3 regions of the Frankia sp. CeTa3Moorea genome follow, and region 1 is predicted to be linked to each of the others. Evidence: riboswitches for the same ligand, from Rfam matches in the RefSeq annotation. Region 1 holds a riboswitch; each other region holds the start of a gene.
The links. Region 1 has a riboswitch for cobalamin ahead of AC08OV_RS12140 (ABC transporter substrate-binding protein). Riboswitches for the same ligand answer to the same signal wherever they lie in the genome.
Positions count from the first base shown of each region.

Region 2: linked by a shared signal. The riboswitch ahead of AC08OV_RS18830 (methylenetetrahydrofolate reductase) and the one ahead of AC08OV_RS12140 (ABC transporter substrate-binding protein) in region 1 are both predicted to bind cobalamin.
Region 3: linked by a shared signal. The riboswitch ahead of AC08OV_RS18840 (ribonucleoside-diphosphate reductase subunit alpha) and the one ahead of AC08OV_RS12140 (ABC transporter substrate-binding protein) in region 1 are both predicted to bind cobalamin.

Region 1 is NZ_CDXDOR010000056.1:8,003-12,970, reverse strand. Features, by position in the region: gene AC08OV_RS12150 (ATP-binding cassette domain-containing protein) at 1-501, opposite strand, end outside; gene AC08OV_RS12145 (FecCD family ABC transporter permease) at 510-1,580, opposite strand; gene AC08OV_RS12140 (ABC transporter substrate-binding protein) at 1,583-2,890, opposite strand; cobalamin riboswitch at 2,920-3,106, opposite strand; cobalamin riboswitch at 3,312-3,498, shown strand; gene AC08OV_RS12135 (CoA-acylating methylmalonate-semialdehyde dehydrogenase) at 3,689-4,968, shown strand, end outside.
Region 2 is NZ_CDXDOR010000127.1:3,703-8,670, reverse strand. Features, by position in the region: gene AC08OV_RS18840 (ribonucleoside-diphosphate reductase subunit alpha) at 1-92, shown strand, start outside; gene AC08OV_RS18835 (ribonucleotide-diphosphate reductase subunit beta) at 89-1,159, shown strand; cobalamin riboswitch at 1,271-1,460, shown strand; partial or broken gene AC08OV_RS18830 (methylenetetrahydrofolate reductase) at 1,694-2,517, shown strand; gene AC08OV_RS18825 (ATP-binding protein) at 2,611-4,968, opposite strand, start outside.
Region 3 is NZ_CDXDOR010000127.1:9,520-14,487, forward strand. Features, by position in the region: gene AC08OV_RS18840 (ribonucleoside-diphosphate reductase subunit alpha) at 1-1,558, opposite strand, end outside; cobalamin riboswitch at 1,808-2,034, opposite strand; gene AC08OV_RS18845 (replication-relaxation family protein) at 2,936-3,706, opposite strand; partial or broken gene tnpC (IS66 family transposase) at 3,856-4,968, shown strand, end outside.

The DNA.
Region 1 (4,968 bases):
GTGCCCGGCGGCCACCGCGTCCAGCGCCCAGGTGACGACTTCCTGGTCATGGGCGCCCAGCGCGCCGGTCACGCCCGTGTGCGGATGCCGGCCGAGCGCTACCAGGTCACGTGCCGTGATCATTGCGAGGTCGATCCGGTCGGTGAGCACGGCAGCGACCCGCCGGGCCCGCTCCGCCGACGTCAGCGAACGCAGGTCCACGCCGTCGAGCAGGGCCGCGCCGGCGAGCGGCGGCTGGAGGCCGGCCAGGGTGCGCAGCAGCGTCGACTTGCCGGCGCCGTTCGGGCCGAGGAACACGGTCAGCTCGCCGCGCCGCGCGGCCGCCACCACCTCGGTGAGGATCGGGCGTTCGCGGCGGGCCAGCCGCGCCGTCCGCCCGAGACGGTATCCGACGGTGAGCGCGCGCAGCTCGAGACCGCCGCCGGCCTGCAGGCCGGCGCTCACCGCGGCCGCGCCGGCCGCCGCGCGGCCCGCCGGGTCACCCGCCCTCTCTCCCGCCATGTCGGCCGTCACGCCACGCCCGCCACCGAGGAGCGCGCGCGCAGCAGCACGGCGATGACGACCGGCGCGCCGACCAGCGACGTCACGACGTTGATCGGCAGGAGCAGGTCGGTGCCGGGCAGCTGGGCGACGATGGAGCAGGCCAGCGCGACGAGCGCCCCGGTCAGTGCGACGCCGGGCAGCAGCACCCGGTGGTCGGAGGTGGCGAGCAGCCGGCGCGCGATGTGCGGCACGGCGATCCCGAGGAACGCCACCGGGCCGCAGTACGCGGTCACCGCCCCGGCGAGCAGCGAGGAGCTGGCCAGGACGGCGGTGCGGACCCGGCGGACGCGCACGCCCATCGTGCTGGCGTAGCTCTCGCCGAGCAGCAGGGCGTTCAGGGGCTTGGCGCTCGCCAGCCCGACCGCGATCCCGGCCGCCGCCACCGGGACGAACACGGCCAGGTCGTCGGTGGAGGTGCCGGAGAAGCTGCCGAGCTGCCAGGTGAAGAACTGGATCGCGCGCTGCGGCGCGGTCCAGGCCAGCAGCAGCGACACGATCGAGCTGACCGCCGAGCTGAGCACCACGCCGATCACCAGGAGGGTGACGACGGAACGGACCCAGCGGGCCAGGGTGAGCACCGCGGCGAGCACGACCGCCGCGCCGCCGGCGGCCGCCGCCACCACCCCGAGGCGCCCGGCGCCGAGCGCGCCGGCGGCGAACGCCCCGCCGGTGCCGCCGACGCCGGCGACGACGATCGCGACGCCCAGGCTCGCGCCCGCGCTCACGCCGAGCGAGTACGGGTCGGCCAGCGGGTTGCGGAACAGGGTCTGCATCTGCAGGCCGGCGACGGCGAGCGCGGCGCCGGCCAGGGCCGCCGTCACCGCGCGCGGCAGCCGCACCTGCTCGATCACCACGGCCCACCGGGGGTCGTGCGGATCCGCCCCGGTCAGCACCCGCAGCACCTCGGGCAGCGGGACGTGCACCGAGCCGATCGCGAGGGCGAGGGCGAACAGCGCGGCGACGCCGGCCGCGAGCCCGCCGAGCCCCAGCGCGCGCCGGAGGCGCCGGCGCGCGGACGCCGGCGGCGCGGACGGCACGGTCAGCTCAGCTTCTTGTAGAAGACGAACGTGTGGCCGGGCACGAGCTCGGGGTGCAGGATCGCGACCAGGTCGGCGAGCACCAGGTCGGGCCGGGTCACGCCGCGCTCCCAGTAGTCGTTGCCGCCGCCGGGCCCGATGGCCAGGGTGTTCGTCCAGACCTGGCCGCCGGGCTGCGCCGCGGCGAGGGTGCCGTAGCGGGGGTCCTCGGCGACCGCGTCGCCGACCGTGTCCCACTCGCCGTCGGCCAGCCAGACCGGCGCGTCGCCGCCGTCGGCGAACACCGCCTCGAAGCTGAGTTCCAGGCTGCCGGTGTCGGTCTCGTCCTCCCACGGGTAGGTCGCGCCCGCGTCCGACAGCAGCTTGCCGACGTAGCTGCCGCCGGACGGCATGTACCAGGTGCCCTCGTACATCGAGCCGGGCAGCACCTTCACCGGGGTGACCCCGGCGGCGGTCGCCTTGTCCGCGATGGCGGAGTAGTCGGTCTGGATCTGGCCGAAGACCTTGGCGGCCTGCTCCTCGTCGCCGGTGAGCGCCGCCATCACCTTGATCCACTCGGCCCGGCCGAGCGGGTCGCCCTCCAGCCATTCGGCGTTGGCGACGACCGTCACGCCCGCCTTGCGGATCGTCGCGTACTCGGGCGAGTCCGTCCCGTCGGTCATCAGGACGTCGGGGGCGGCGCTGACCACCTTCTCCACGTCGATCTGGTAGTTCGGGGCGTACTCGACGACCTTGCCGGCGTCGATCTGCTCGCGCACCTCAGGGCTGGAGACCAGGCTGGCGCTGGAGACCCCGGTGAGGACGTCGACCGCGTCCAGGTCGACCAGCAGCGGTAGGTGGGTCGTCGACCCGGAGTAGAGGCTGGTGATCGGCACCTCGATCTGCGGGGCGGCGGCGAGGTCTCCGGTCAGCTCCGGTGCCGGCGCGCCGCAGCGCACCAGCACGTACGACTCCGGCTTGCCGTCCGGGTACGGCTCCTTGACCGTGAGTACCTGGTAGCTGTTGTGGTAGGTCAGCGTGACGTTCTTGGCCGCCTCGAACGTCGACTTCACCGGGAAGTAGTCGGTCTCGGCGTTGAACGACGTCACGCACCCGCGCGCGTCGAGGGCTGCGGAGCCACCGGCCTCGTCACCGTCGTCGTCCCCGCAGGCCGCCAGCGAGACCATCGCCAGCACGCCGGCCAGCACCGCAGCGACGGCGGTCCGGCGACGCGGCCGGCCGGGCCGGCGGCGTCGCGACGGCCGCGCGGGCGCGTCGGCAGCGGCTGCCGAAAGCGCGGGATCAGACTCAGCACAAGCAGGCACGCTCACGCGGACCGCCTCTCCAGCACCTCGTGGATGGGTCACTCGATGCCGTGGCCGGTCTCCTGGCTGACGGGTCGACGCCTCCAGGTCAGCCTTCCCAGGCGAACACGCCCAGTGACTTCCGCCGCACCGCGGACCAGACCCGAGACTTCCCGATCACAGTGGCGAGGGCCGCGCCGGCATCACACCGGCTTCCCGAACACCACGGCAACGCCACGCTACGCGACCGGAGCCCAACCGGGCAAGAGGCACAGATCGGCCATCGCCGCGACGACGAGCACACCGGCGGTCAGGACCGGCCCGAGCCGCCGGCGGTCCTTCCCGCCTCGGGCCAGCCCCCGCTCCGGCGGCCGGGCGGGCGGAGCCCGGGGACACGGCTGCCACGGATCGACGTCACACCGACACGGGCCGCGACTACTGGACATAGTATGGTGTCCTACTTTATGGTCCCCTACCAAGGTCCATGGTGTCAGGGAAGCCGGTGTGAATCCGGCGCGGTCCCGCCACTGTGACCGGGGAGCCGGACTCCCGTGATGCCACTGGCCGCGTGCCGGGAAGGCAGGAGTCCGCGCCGATCCGGGAGCCAGGATACCGGCCGTGGGCGACCGTGTACTTCCACGAGGATGGAGTCGGAACGCATGTCAGCCCTGCTTTTTCATGCCCCCTTCCGAGCCGCCCGGCGACATTTCGACTGATTCCCGGCGGCTTTCGCACTCCTTCTTTCTTCACATCCTTCTCCCGGCGCGCCGCGGCCGCCGGGGCGATGCAGGCTGCGCACTTTCGGAAGGTCAGGCGAAATTTCTCATGCGAGAACTCACGCATCACGTCGGCGGAAAGCCGGTCCCGGGCACCTCGGGTCGTTTCGGTGCCGTCTACGACCCGAGTACCGGGCGGGAGCAGGCGCGGGTACCACTGGCGTCGCGCGCAGAGGTGGCCGACGCCGTCGCGGCGGCGGCCGACGCCCAGCCCGGCTGGGCCCGGCTCAACCCCCAGCGCCGGGCCAGGGTGCTGGCGCGCTTCCTCGAACTGGTCCGGGCCGAGCAGGACTCGCTCGCCCGGCTGCTCGCCGCAGAGCACGGCAAGACGGTGGCCGACGCGCACGGCGACATCGAGCGCGGCCTGGAGGTGGTCGAGTTCGCCACCGGCATCCCGCACCTGCTCAAGGGCGAGTACTCGGACGCGGCCGGCACCGGCATCGACGTGTACTCGATGCGCCAGCCCCTCGGGGTCGTCGCCGGGATCACCCCGTTCAACTTCCCTGCGATGATCCCGCTCTGGAAGGCGGCACCGGCGCTGGCCTGCGGTAACGCATTCGTGCTCAAGCCGTCGGAGCGTGACCCCTCGGTGCCGCTGCGGCTGGCGGAGCTGTTCCTGGACGCCGGCCTGCCGCCGGGCGTGTTCAACGTCGTCAACGGCGACAAGGAGGCCGTGGACGCGCTGCTGACGGACCCCCGGGTCGAGGCGGTCGGCTTCGTCGGGTCGTCCGACATCGCCCAGTACGTCTACGCCACCGCCGCCGCGCACGGCAAGCGGGCGCAGTGCTTCGGCGGGGCGAAGAACCACATGGTCGTCATGCCGGACGCGGACCTCGACCACGCGGTGGAGTCCCTGGTCGGCGCCGGCTACGGGTCGGCTGGCGAGCGCTGCATGGCGATCTCGGTCGCCGTCCCGGTGGGCGAGGCGACGGCGGACGCCCTGGTCGAGCGGCTCGCCGCGCGGGTCACGGCGCTGCGGATCGGGCCGGCGCTGGACGACGCCACCGAGATCGGCCCGCTGGTCACCCCCGCGGCCGTGGCCCGGGTCCGCGACTACCTCAGCTCCGGCGTCGAGGAGGGCGCGAGCCTGGTCGTCGACGGCAGCGGCAACCCGCTCGCGGGCACCGAGCACGAGCAGGGCTTCTACCTCGGCGCGTCGCTGTTCGACCACGTCACCCCGGCGATGCGGATCTACCGGGAGGAGATCTTCGGCCCGGTGCTCTCGGTCGTGCGCGCCGCCGACTACGAGGAGGCGCTGCGGCTGCCGAACGAGCACGAGTACGGCAACGGCGTGGCGATCTTCACCAGGGATGGGGACACCGCCCGGGA
Region 2 (4,968 bases), on a different contig from region 1:
CCTCGGGACCGGCGCAACCCGCGCCGACGACCGATGCCGAGGCGCTGGCCTGCTCTCTGGAGAACCCCGAGACCTGCGAGGCGTGCCAGTGACGACGACTGTCCCGCCCCAGCAGGTTCCCGCGCAGTCCGGCTCAGCGGTGGACGGGCCGCGACACCGGTCGCTGCTGCTCGACCCGGGCATGAGCCTCACCCTGCGGCCCATGCGCTACCCGGAGTTCTACGACCGCTACCGGGCGGCGATCCGCAACACCTGGACCGTGGAGGAGGTTGACCTGCACACCGACCTCGCCGACCTGCACCGTCTCAGGTCGGCCGAGCGGCATCTGGTCAACCGCCTCGTCGCGTTCTTCGCGACCGGCGACACGATCGTCGCCAACAACCTCGTGCTCAACCTCTACCGGCACCTGAACGCCCCGGAGGCGCGGCTCTACCTGTCCCGCCAACTGTTCGAGGAGGCCGTGCACGTCCAGTTCTACCTGACCCTGCTCGACACCTACCTGCCCGATCCGGACGAGCGGGCCCGCGCGTTCGCCGCCATCGAGAACATCCCGTCGATCCGCGCCAAGGCAGCGTTCTGCTTCCGCTGGATCGACTCCCTCGGCCGCCTCGACCGGCTGCGCACCCGCGCCGACCGGCGGGCCTTCCTGCTCAACCTGATCTGCTTCGCCACCTGCATCGAAGGGCTGTTCTTCTACGGCGCCTTCGCCTACGTCTACTTCCTGCGCTCCCGCGGCCTGCTGCACGGGCTCGCCTCCGGCACCAACTGGGTGTTCCGCGACGAGTCCATGCACATGGGGTTCGCCCTCGACGTGATCCGCACCGTCCGCGCCGAGGAACCCGACCTCGTCGACGCCGACTTCGAGGCCGCGGTGCGGGACATGCTCGCCGAGGCGGTCGACGCTGAAACCGTGTTCGCCGAGGACCTCCTGACCGGTGGGGTCGCCGGGATGACCGTCGCTGACATGCGCACCTACCTGGAGTACGTCGCCGACCGCCGGCTCGGTCAGCTCGGGTTCGCGCCCATGTTCGGGTCGGCCAACCCGTTCTCGTTCCTCGACCTGCAGGACGTGCAGGAGCTGTCGAACTTCTTCGAACGCCGGGTGTCGTCCTACCAGGTCGCCGTGGAGGGTTCGGTCTCCTTCGACGAGGACTTCTGACCGGTCCCGACGGTTTTCGGGAGGCTCGGGTTCCGCGCCCGGGCCTCCCGGCCATTCGACGCCGGCGTGACGGGACCGGTGAGGCGGCCTTGTCGGCGATGTGGGCCGCGCGTAGCCTGAACCGGCCGTGGTGTTCGGGAAGCCGGTGTGACGCCGGCGCGGCCCTCGCCACTGTGTTCGGGAGTCTCCGGCCGTATCCGCGTCCGCGCGGAGGTCACTGGGCTGCTTGTCGGCCTGGGAAGGCCGGTCCGGAGACGCTGTACCCGTCAGCCAGGAGACCGGCCACGGCACCGAGTGACGCTTCCACGAGGTGCTGGAGGACGATCAGCGTGAGCATGCCCGCCTGCCGGCCGGCCACCCCTGGCCGGCCCGTGTACGGCCGCGCCCAGCGTCGACCGGTCAAGGCCGCGCCCGTCCACCGCCCGTCCACGACGGTGAGAACAGGTGCCGACCATGACAGACACTGAGCTGCGCGCCGAGGTGACGACCGTGCCCAGGCAGCGGAGGTCCCCCCTTGCGGCCCGCCCCGCGACGATGAGCGAGTTCCTGTCGACCGGAACGACCTCCTACTCGTTCGAGTTCTTCCCGCCGAAGACGCCCGACGGTGAGCGGGCGCTGTGGACCGCGCTACGCGAGATCGAGGCGCTGCGGCCATCGTTCGTGTCCGTCACCTACGGCGCCGGCGGGTCGACCCGCGAGGGCACGATGCGCATCTGCGAACGGATCGCCACCGAGACGTCACTGACGCCGATCGTGCATCTCACCGCGGTCAACCACGCCCGGGCGGAGCTGCGCCGGATCGTCGGCACGGTCGCCGGTACCGGCGTCCGCAACATCCTGGCGCTGCGCGGCGACCCGCCGGGCGACCCGCTCGGCGAGTGGGTACGCCATCCCAACGGCTTCGAGCACGCGGACGAGCTGGTCACCTTCGTCCGCGGGCTCGGGAACTTCTGCGTCGGCGTCGCGGCGTTCCCGGACAAGCACCCACGCGCCGCCGACCTCGACAGCGACGCCCGCGCCCTGGCCGGCAAGTTCCGCGCCGGGGCCAGCTACGCCATCACCCAGTTCTTCTTCGACGCCGACGCCTACCTCCGGCTGGTCGAGCGGGTCGGCCGGCTGGGCTGCGACGCGCCGATCGTGCCCGGGGTGATGCCGGTGACGAACGTCGCGCAGATCACCCGGATGGCCCAGCTGTCCGGCGCCGCTTTCCCGCCAGCGCTGGCCCGCCGCCTGGAGGCGGTCGCCGACGACCCGGCGGCCGTGCGCCCGGCCTGCACTTCATCACCCTCAACCGCTCCTCGGCGACCCGGGAGGTCTACCGCAACCTCGTCGGCTCAGCTCCCCAGCCGGCGGGCTGAGCGCGACGGCTGTCACGACGAGGCGGGACCAGTCGAGCCGGGTCGCCGGCCAACGCCGGAGACCCGGCGCGAGACGGCGAGCCGGCTGCCAGATCAGGGCTGGATGACGAGCAGGAGCTCGCCGACTTCGACGGAGTCGCCGGTACTGCGGGCGAGTTCGGTGATGGTTCCGGCGGTGGGGCTGGTGACGGCGGCTTCCATCTTCATGGCCTCGACGACGGCCAGCTTGGCGCCCTTCTCGATGGTGTCGCCGACCTTGACCGCGAAGGTGACGATGCCGGGGAGGCTCGCGCCGATATGGCCGGAGTTGGTGGGGTCGGCGCGGCGGGCGGTGGCGGACGCCGAGCTGATGGACTCGTCGCGGACCCGGACGGGGCGGGGCTGGCCGTTGACCCGCAGGTAGAGGGTGCGGATACCGGCGCGGTCGGGATCGCTGATGGTTTCGAGCTCGACGATGATCTCGGCGCCGGGTTCGAGGAAGACGCTGACCGGCTCGCCGGGCAGCAGGCCGTAGAGGAAGGCCTCCGTGGGAATGACCGAGCTGTCGCCGTACTGCTCGACGGCCTTCTCGTAGTCGCGCCACGGGCCGGGGAACAGCAGCCGCGACAGGGTGGCGCGCCGGGCGTCGCCGGCGAGGTAGCCGAGCACACTGGCCGGCAGGTCGTACTTCTCCGGCTCGGTCCGTAGCGTGGCGGGGTCGATGTTCCCGGAGGCGATGAACAGCGCGAGGTCGCCGACGACCTTGCTGGTCGGCGTCACCTTGATTGGCTTGCCGAGCAGCTCGTTGGCGATCGCGTAGCACTCGGTGACCTCGGACCAGCGGTCGCCGAGCCCGAGCGCGATGGCCTGCTGGCGCAGGTTCGTCAGCTGGCCGCCCGGAATCTCGTGCCGGTAGACGGCGCCGGTCGGCGCCCGCAGGCCCGCCTCGAACGGGGCGTACAGGTCGCGGACCGCCTCCCAGTAGGCCTCCAGCGCGGACAGCGCCGCGAGCGGGATGCCGGTTGCGCGGTCGGTGTGGTCGGTCGCGGCGACGAGCGCGGACATGTTCGGCTGGCTCGTGCCGCCGGACATGGGGGCCGCGGCGGCGTCCACCGCGTCGACGCCTGCGTTCGCGGCGGCGAGCAGGGTCGCGAGCTGGCCGCCGGCCGTGTCGTGGGTGTGCAGGTGCACCGGGGTGTCGAAGCGCTCCCGCAGTGCCGTGACCAGCCGCGTCGCCGCCGGCGGGCGCAGCAGCCCGGCCATGTCCTTGATCGCCAGCACGTGTGAGCCGGCCTCGACGAGCCGCTCCGCGAGGCGCGGGTAGTAGTCGAGGGTGTAGATCCGCTCGGCGGGGTCGGTGAGGTCGCCCGTGTAGCAGAGCGTGCCCTCCGCGATCGCGTCCGTCTCGCCCGTGACCGCCTGGAGGGCGGGGCGCATCTGCTCGATGTCGTTGAGGGCGTCGAAGATCCGGAACAGGTCGATCCCGGTGCTCGCCGCCGCGACGACGAACGCGCGCACCACGTCGTCCGGGTAGGGCGTGTAGCCGACCGCGTTGCGGCCACGCAGCGGCATCTGCAGGCACAGGTTCGGCGCCGCTTCCCGCGGCGCGGCGAGCCGCTCCCACGGGTCCTCGGCCAGGAACCGCAGGGCCACGTCGTAGGTCGCGCCGCCCCAGCACTCGAGGCTGAGCAGGTTCGGCGTGAGCCGGGCGAACGCGGGCGCGGCGGCCAGGATGTCGAAGCTGCGCAGCCGGGTCGCCAGCAGCGACTGGTGGGCGTCGCGCAGCGTCGTGTCCGTGACCGCCAGCGCGGTCTGGGCACGCAGCCGGGCCGCCCATCCGGCCGGGCCGGCCTCGGCGAGCAGCTGGCGGGAGCCGGCCACCGGCGCGCCGGCGGCGTCCAGCGGCGGCAGCATCCGGCGCGGGTCGGTGAACGCCACCCCGGCCGGGCGCCGGTGGCCGTTGACGGTGACATGGGCGAGCCGGGCCAGGAACTCGATGTTCGTCCGCACGCCGCGGACCCGGAACTCCCGCAGCGCCCGGCGGGCCCGCCGGGACGCCTTCTCCAGGGTCGCGCCCCGGCACGTCAGCTTCACCAGCAGCGAGTCGAAGTACGGGCTGACCTCGGCACCGGCGTAGGTCGCCCCGTCCAGGCGCACCCCCGGCCCGCCCGGCGACTGGTAGTACGAGATCGTCCCGGTGTCCGGCCGGAAGTCCGACGCCGGGTCCTCCGTCGTCACTCGGCACTGGATCGCCACCCCACGGATGGAGATGCTCTCCCGGCTCAGGTTCAGGTCGGCCAGTGTCTCCCCGGCGGCGATCCGCAACTGCGCGCCCACCAGGTCCACCCCGGTGACCTCCTCGGTCACCGTGTGCTCCACCTGGATACGAGGGTTCATCTCCATGAACGTGAACCGGCCATCCGCGCCGACCAGGAACTCGACCGTGCCCGCGTTCACATAGCCGACGTGGCG
Region 3 (4,968 bases), on a different contig from region 1:
GTGTCGGGTAGTAGTTGATGTCGATCACCCGGTCGAGGAAGGTCACCGCCGTGCGCACGGTCGCGCGCAGCGCCGCCCAATCAACCCGCGCCGCTGGATCCCCGTCGCCGTCCGCGTCGGCGGCCGGGTCTGCGGGCAGGAGGTGGCGGGCGAGGTTGACCGAGCCGAGGTTGCACACCGCGATCTCGTCATCGCTGGAGACTTCGAGGATCTCGGTGCACAGGTTCGACAGGTGGATGACGTTGCCCAGCTCGGCGGTCTGGTTGCCGGTCCGGTTCGCGGCGTCCTTGAACGTCATCCAGCCGTTGCCGGTCTGCGCCAGCGTCCGCATCATCCGCGCGTACAGATCACGGGCGGGCAGCTGGCGGACATAGCGGCCGGCGGCCTCGGCGGCCCGGTAGGCCAGGTCGAACTCCTCACCCCACAGGTCGGGCAGCTCCGGCACCGCGTCCGGATCCATCAGCGACCACACCCCGTCGGCCTGCACCCGGCGCATGAACTCGTCCGGGATCCAGTGCGCCAGATTCAGGTTGTGGGTGCGCCGGGCGTCCTCACCGGTGTTGTCCCGCAGCTCGAGGAACTCCTCGATGTCGGGATGCCACGTCTCCAGGTACACACAGGCCGCGCCCTTGCGCCGCCCACCCTGGTTGACCGCCGCGACCGAGGCGTCGAGGGTCCGCAGGAAAGGCACGATGCCGTTCGACCGGCCGTTCGTGCCGCGGATCAGCGCGCCCCGCGAGCGCACCCGGGAGAAACCGATGCCGATGCCGCCGGCGAACTTCGACAGCCGGGCGACCTGGCCGTACCGCTCGTAGATCGACTCCAGCTCGTCGCGCGGCGAGTCGACCAGGTAGCAGCTCGACATCTGCGAGTGCGCCGTCCCGGAGTTGAACAACGTTGGCGAACTCGGCAGGTAGGCCAGCGACGCCATCAGCCGGTACAGCTCCGCCGCCTCGGCGACGTCGTGCGCCAGCCCGCAGGCGACCCGCAGCAGCCAGTGCTGCGGCGTCTCCACCACCAGCCGGGTGCGCGGATGGCGCAGCAGGTAGCGGTCGTGCACCGTCCGCATCCCGAAGAACTCGAACCCGAGGTCGCCAGCCGGGTCGACGAGCGCGTCGAGCTCGCCAGCGTGCCGGGCGACGAACTCGGCCGTGCCCGCCCCGATCAGACCCAGCTCGTGGCCCCGCGCGATGCCCGAGCTGAACGAGCCGATCCCCTGACCGGCGACCTCGTCGGCGATCAGCGCGACCAGCAGCCGGGCGGCCAGCCGGGAGTACTGCGGCTCCTCACCGATCAGATCGGCGGCGGTCTGCACCGACAACCGGTCGAGCTCCTCGGTCGTCGCGCCGTCGTAGAGCCCGCCAATCGTCCGGGTCGCGACCCGCAACGGATCCACCTGATCCAGGTCGTCCGCCCACCGCGCGACCGCGGCGACGATCCTCGTCACGTCCACGGGCTCCAACGCGCCGTCACGATGACGGACGCGCATCGTGCGGCCACCAGACCCGGACATACCGGCGGCCCGCGGGACAACGGGGGAAGGTTCGGTGACGGTCAACGGCACTCCTCGCACAGGTCGTCGGACGGCTGGCACCGACGGCGAGCAAGGAGGAGGTAGGCGCGCCGGCCCGAATGGCGACGGACCCGGGCATCGACGACCGACGGCGACGGCGCGTGGCTCGGTGGCCGAACGATCACCACCCGCCACGCCGAGGCCCTCTGGCGACCGGCGAGCTGCCCGTGCCCGGTCCAAGCCCGGCACGGCGATCCCGGCCCTCCCTCGGGGCCGTCGGACCGCCACGCGCATGTCGCGCGCGGCACGCTGGCAGGTCTTCGGACTCGCGGGCACCCACCGGCGCGTCGTGACGCCGGTGAACCTACTGACCGTCGCTTCCCAGGCGCCATAGCGCCCAGTGCTCCTGACGGCGGTCGTTCCCACTCACCGCTGCGGGGCAGCCCCGGACTCCCACCGGGTTCCCTCTTACGACGACCGGCCCAGGGCAGGGCGGCCGAACCAGTGCGCGGCACACGCTACATATAAGAATCACACGACTGCAAATAACCCACATGTTGTGTCGCGCCCGACACCTCGCCGTCCGGGGTATCTCCGAGCGGAACTTGCCGAGCGTCCTGTACCGCCACCGTGAACCAGAACCTCAGCCGCCACAGCACGGCCCGGACCTCATCGCCTTCGGGCTTGGGCAGGACCTCGCCCCGTTCGAGACCCACGGCCCACGCCGCGCCAGGACAGGCCCCATGGCTGCTCGTCCTCGGTGCTGGCGAACCGCAGGCCGCACATGTTCGAACCGGGCTCACCGGCCCACGCCACAAACGACACGAGCCGCACAAGTCGCTGGCGATCATCCATGCCACCTGACTGAGGACAGTCATGATCGCGGGCCACGGCGCCCACCCCGTGCCGGACCGGAGCCGGTAGACTGATCGCCGCGGCGGCTGCCAATATTGCCAGTCACCGAACTCGGGCTTCCCATGTCCGGCGCGTCCTCCCCTGGCCGCTCCGGGCCGAAGCCACAGCACGCGCCTATGGGCCATCGGGCTGCGGCAACCCCGGGGATCGAGCAGGGTTGTTTCACGCTGCGTCCGTTCAGCGTCTCGTCAGCCAGGGGAGCGGGGCGTGTGAACTGGAGCAGACGTGACCGCCAACCCAGCCCTCACCCGGGCACTCGTCGTCGCCCTCGGCACGACGATCTCCATCATCGTCGGCCTGGTCGCCGGCATCCTCGCCCGCGCCGACGGGGCCAGCCTGCCCAGCGCGGTCCAACGCGGCGGCGGTCTCGCCGCAGCACCCGGCGGGCGGAGACCCGCCTCAACCGACCCGCCGGTCGCGGCAGCCATGCCCGTTCAAGCCGAGGGGTCCTGCCACCGGGCGCGGTACCCGGGTAGCAGGACCCCTCGGGGCCATGCGGGGCTGCGGTTAGGCCGCGAGCTGCTGGTGATCAGGCCCCGCGGGTGGCATCGGCTGGGGTGGGTGGAGTCGTCTCGGACGGCCGAGGTCACTGTCGGCTGGGGAGCTGTCGGTCAAGGGCTTGGCGGAGTTAGGCCAGAGGCTGACCAGCTGGCCCAGGCTGAGGCGACCGGTACCGGCCCGGGTCAGGGGCAGCCAGCGGGTCAGGGTGGCGTCGAGGTGCTGGTCGGGTTCGGCGAGGTCCGCGGCCGTCGTCGCGACCGGCACCCGTACTGGGTCGTCCAGGTTGCGCAGCGCCTCCGCGAGGACCTCGCGGAGGCGGGCTTCGCGGCGCAGGGTCGTCGTCCAGATCAGGACCGGCGTGTGGCTACGGGTCGCCTTCGCGAGCCGATCGTAGGCGTCGATCTTGTAGGTGAGGCGCCGGAGCGCTTCGGTACCGAAGTCCAGCTCGAGGAACCACTCGACCTGGGCGCGGCCCTGCGCCCACCGGCCATAGGCGTCGGGCCGCACGATGTCCCCGAACGAGCGGGCGCAGCGTTCCTCCGACCACCAGGCCACCAGCCGGCCCGCGGCCTCGGGCTGGCGGGCGTGGTGAACCAGCCGGGTGGACATCCCGTTGACCGCCACCCGATGCGCCAGGTGCAACGAATGGGCGATCCCCATAGCCCGGTCATGCTGGTAGCCGATCTTCTTCGGGTCCAGACCGTCCTCGTGCGCCAGAACGGCGGCGCCGGCGACGTCGAGGACGTAGTGCATGGGCGACAGGCCACTGACCGCCAACGGCTGAAAGCGGTCGCTGTTCAGCTCGGTTGGGCGGGTGTCTTCCGGATCTTGTGTGGTGATCGTTCGTGTGATCGCCTGGCGGTGGGTGGTGATCCGCTGGCGTCGCGGGTGTGGAGTCTGGTGGCCGGCCGACGTACGAGGAGCTCGTGCGCCTGCTCGCGGACCGGGACGCCACGATCGCGGCCCAGGGCAGGCAGATCGCGGGGATGGCTGAGCAGCTCGCGGCGGCCACCGAACTGATCGAGCAGCTGGCCGGGCGGGTTGCCGAGCTGGAGTGTCAGGCGGGCAGGGACAGTTCGAACTCGTCGCGGCCCCCGTCGTCGGACGACCCGTACACGAAGGCGCCGGCGCGGACGTCGTCGGGCCGGCCGAGGGGCAAGCAGCGCGGTGCGCCCGGCCAGACCCGGATGATGGTCGACGACCCGGACGAGACGTTCACGATCGACCCGCCGTCCTGCGGGGGCTGTGGCGGCTCGCTGGCCGGGGCGCCGGTGTTCGCCACGAGGCGCCACCAGGTGTTCGACACCCCGCCGGCCCCGCCCCGGCCGCCCGTGACCGAGTACCGGGTCGTGGCGCGGACCTGCCCGTGCTGCGCGGCGACGACCCCCGGGCAGCCGCCGGTGCCACTGACCGGCCGACTCGTCTGGGGCCCGCGGCTGCTCGGGCGGGCGGCGTGGCTGGTGTGCGCGCACCACCTGCCGGTCCGCCGGGCCGGCGCGGTCCTGGCTACCCTGCTCGGCGCCGCCGTCTCCGTCGGCTGGGTCGCCTCGGTGCGGGGCCGGGCCGCCCGCCTGCTCGAGACCACGTTCCTGCCGCACGTGCGGGCGCTGATCGCCGCCGCGCCGGTCGCGCACGCCGACGAGACGACCGCCCGCGCCGCGGGTGGGCTGCGCTACGTGCACGTCGCCTGCACCGAGTACCTCACCGTGATGCACACCGGGGACCGCACCGCCGCGACGATCGACGCCGGCGGCGTCTGGCCCGCCTTCACCGGTGTCCTGATGCGCGACGGCTACGCCGGCTACACCCACCTGACCGGCGCGCTGCACGCCTGGTGCGGTGCCCACACCCTGCGTGACCTGCGCGCCATCCACGACGGCGACCCCGACGGCCGCCGACGCGATGGCCACCACCCTGCTCGACGCCCACCAGGCCGCCCGCGCCGCCCACCAGGCCGGCCAGGCGGCCCTCGACCCCGAGACCGTCGCCCGGATCCGCAACCACTACCTCGGCCTCGCCCGCGGCGAGGCCGACAACGC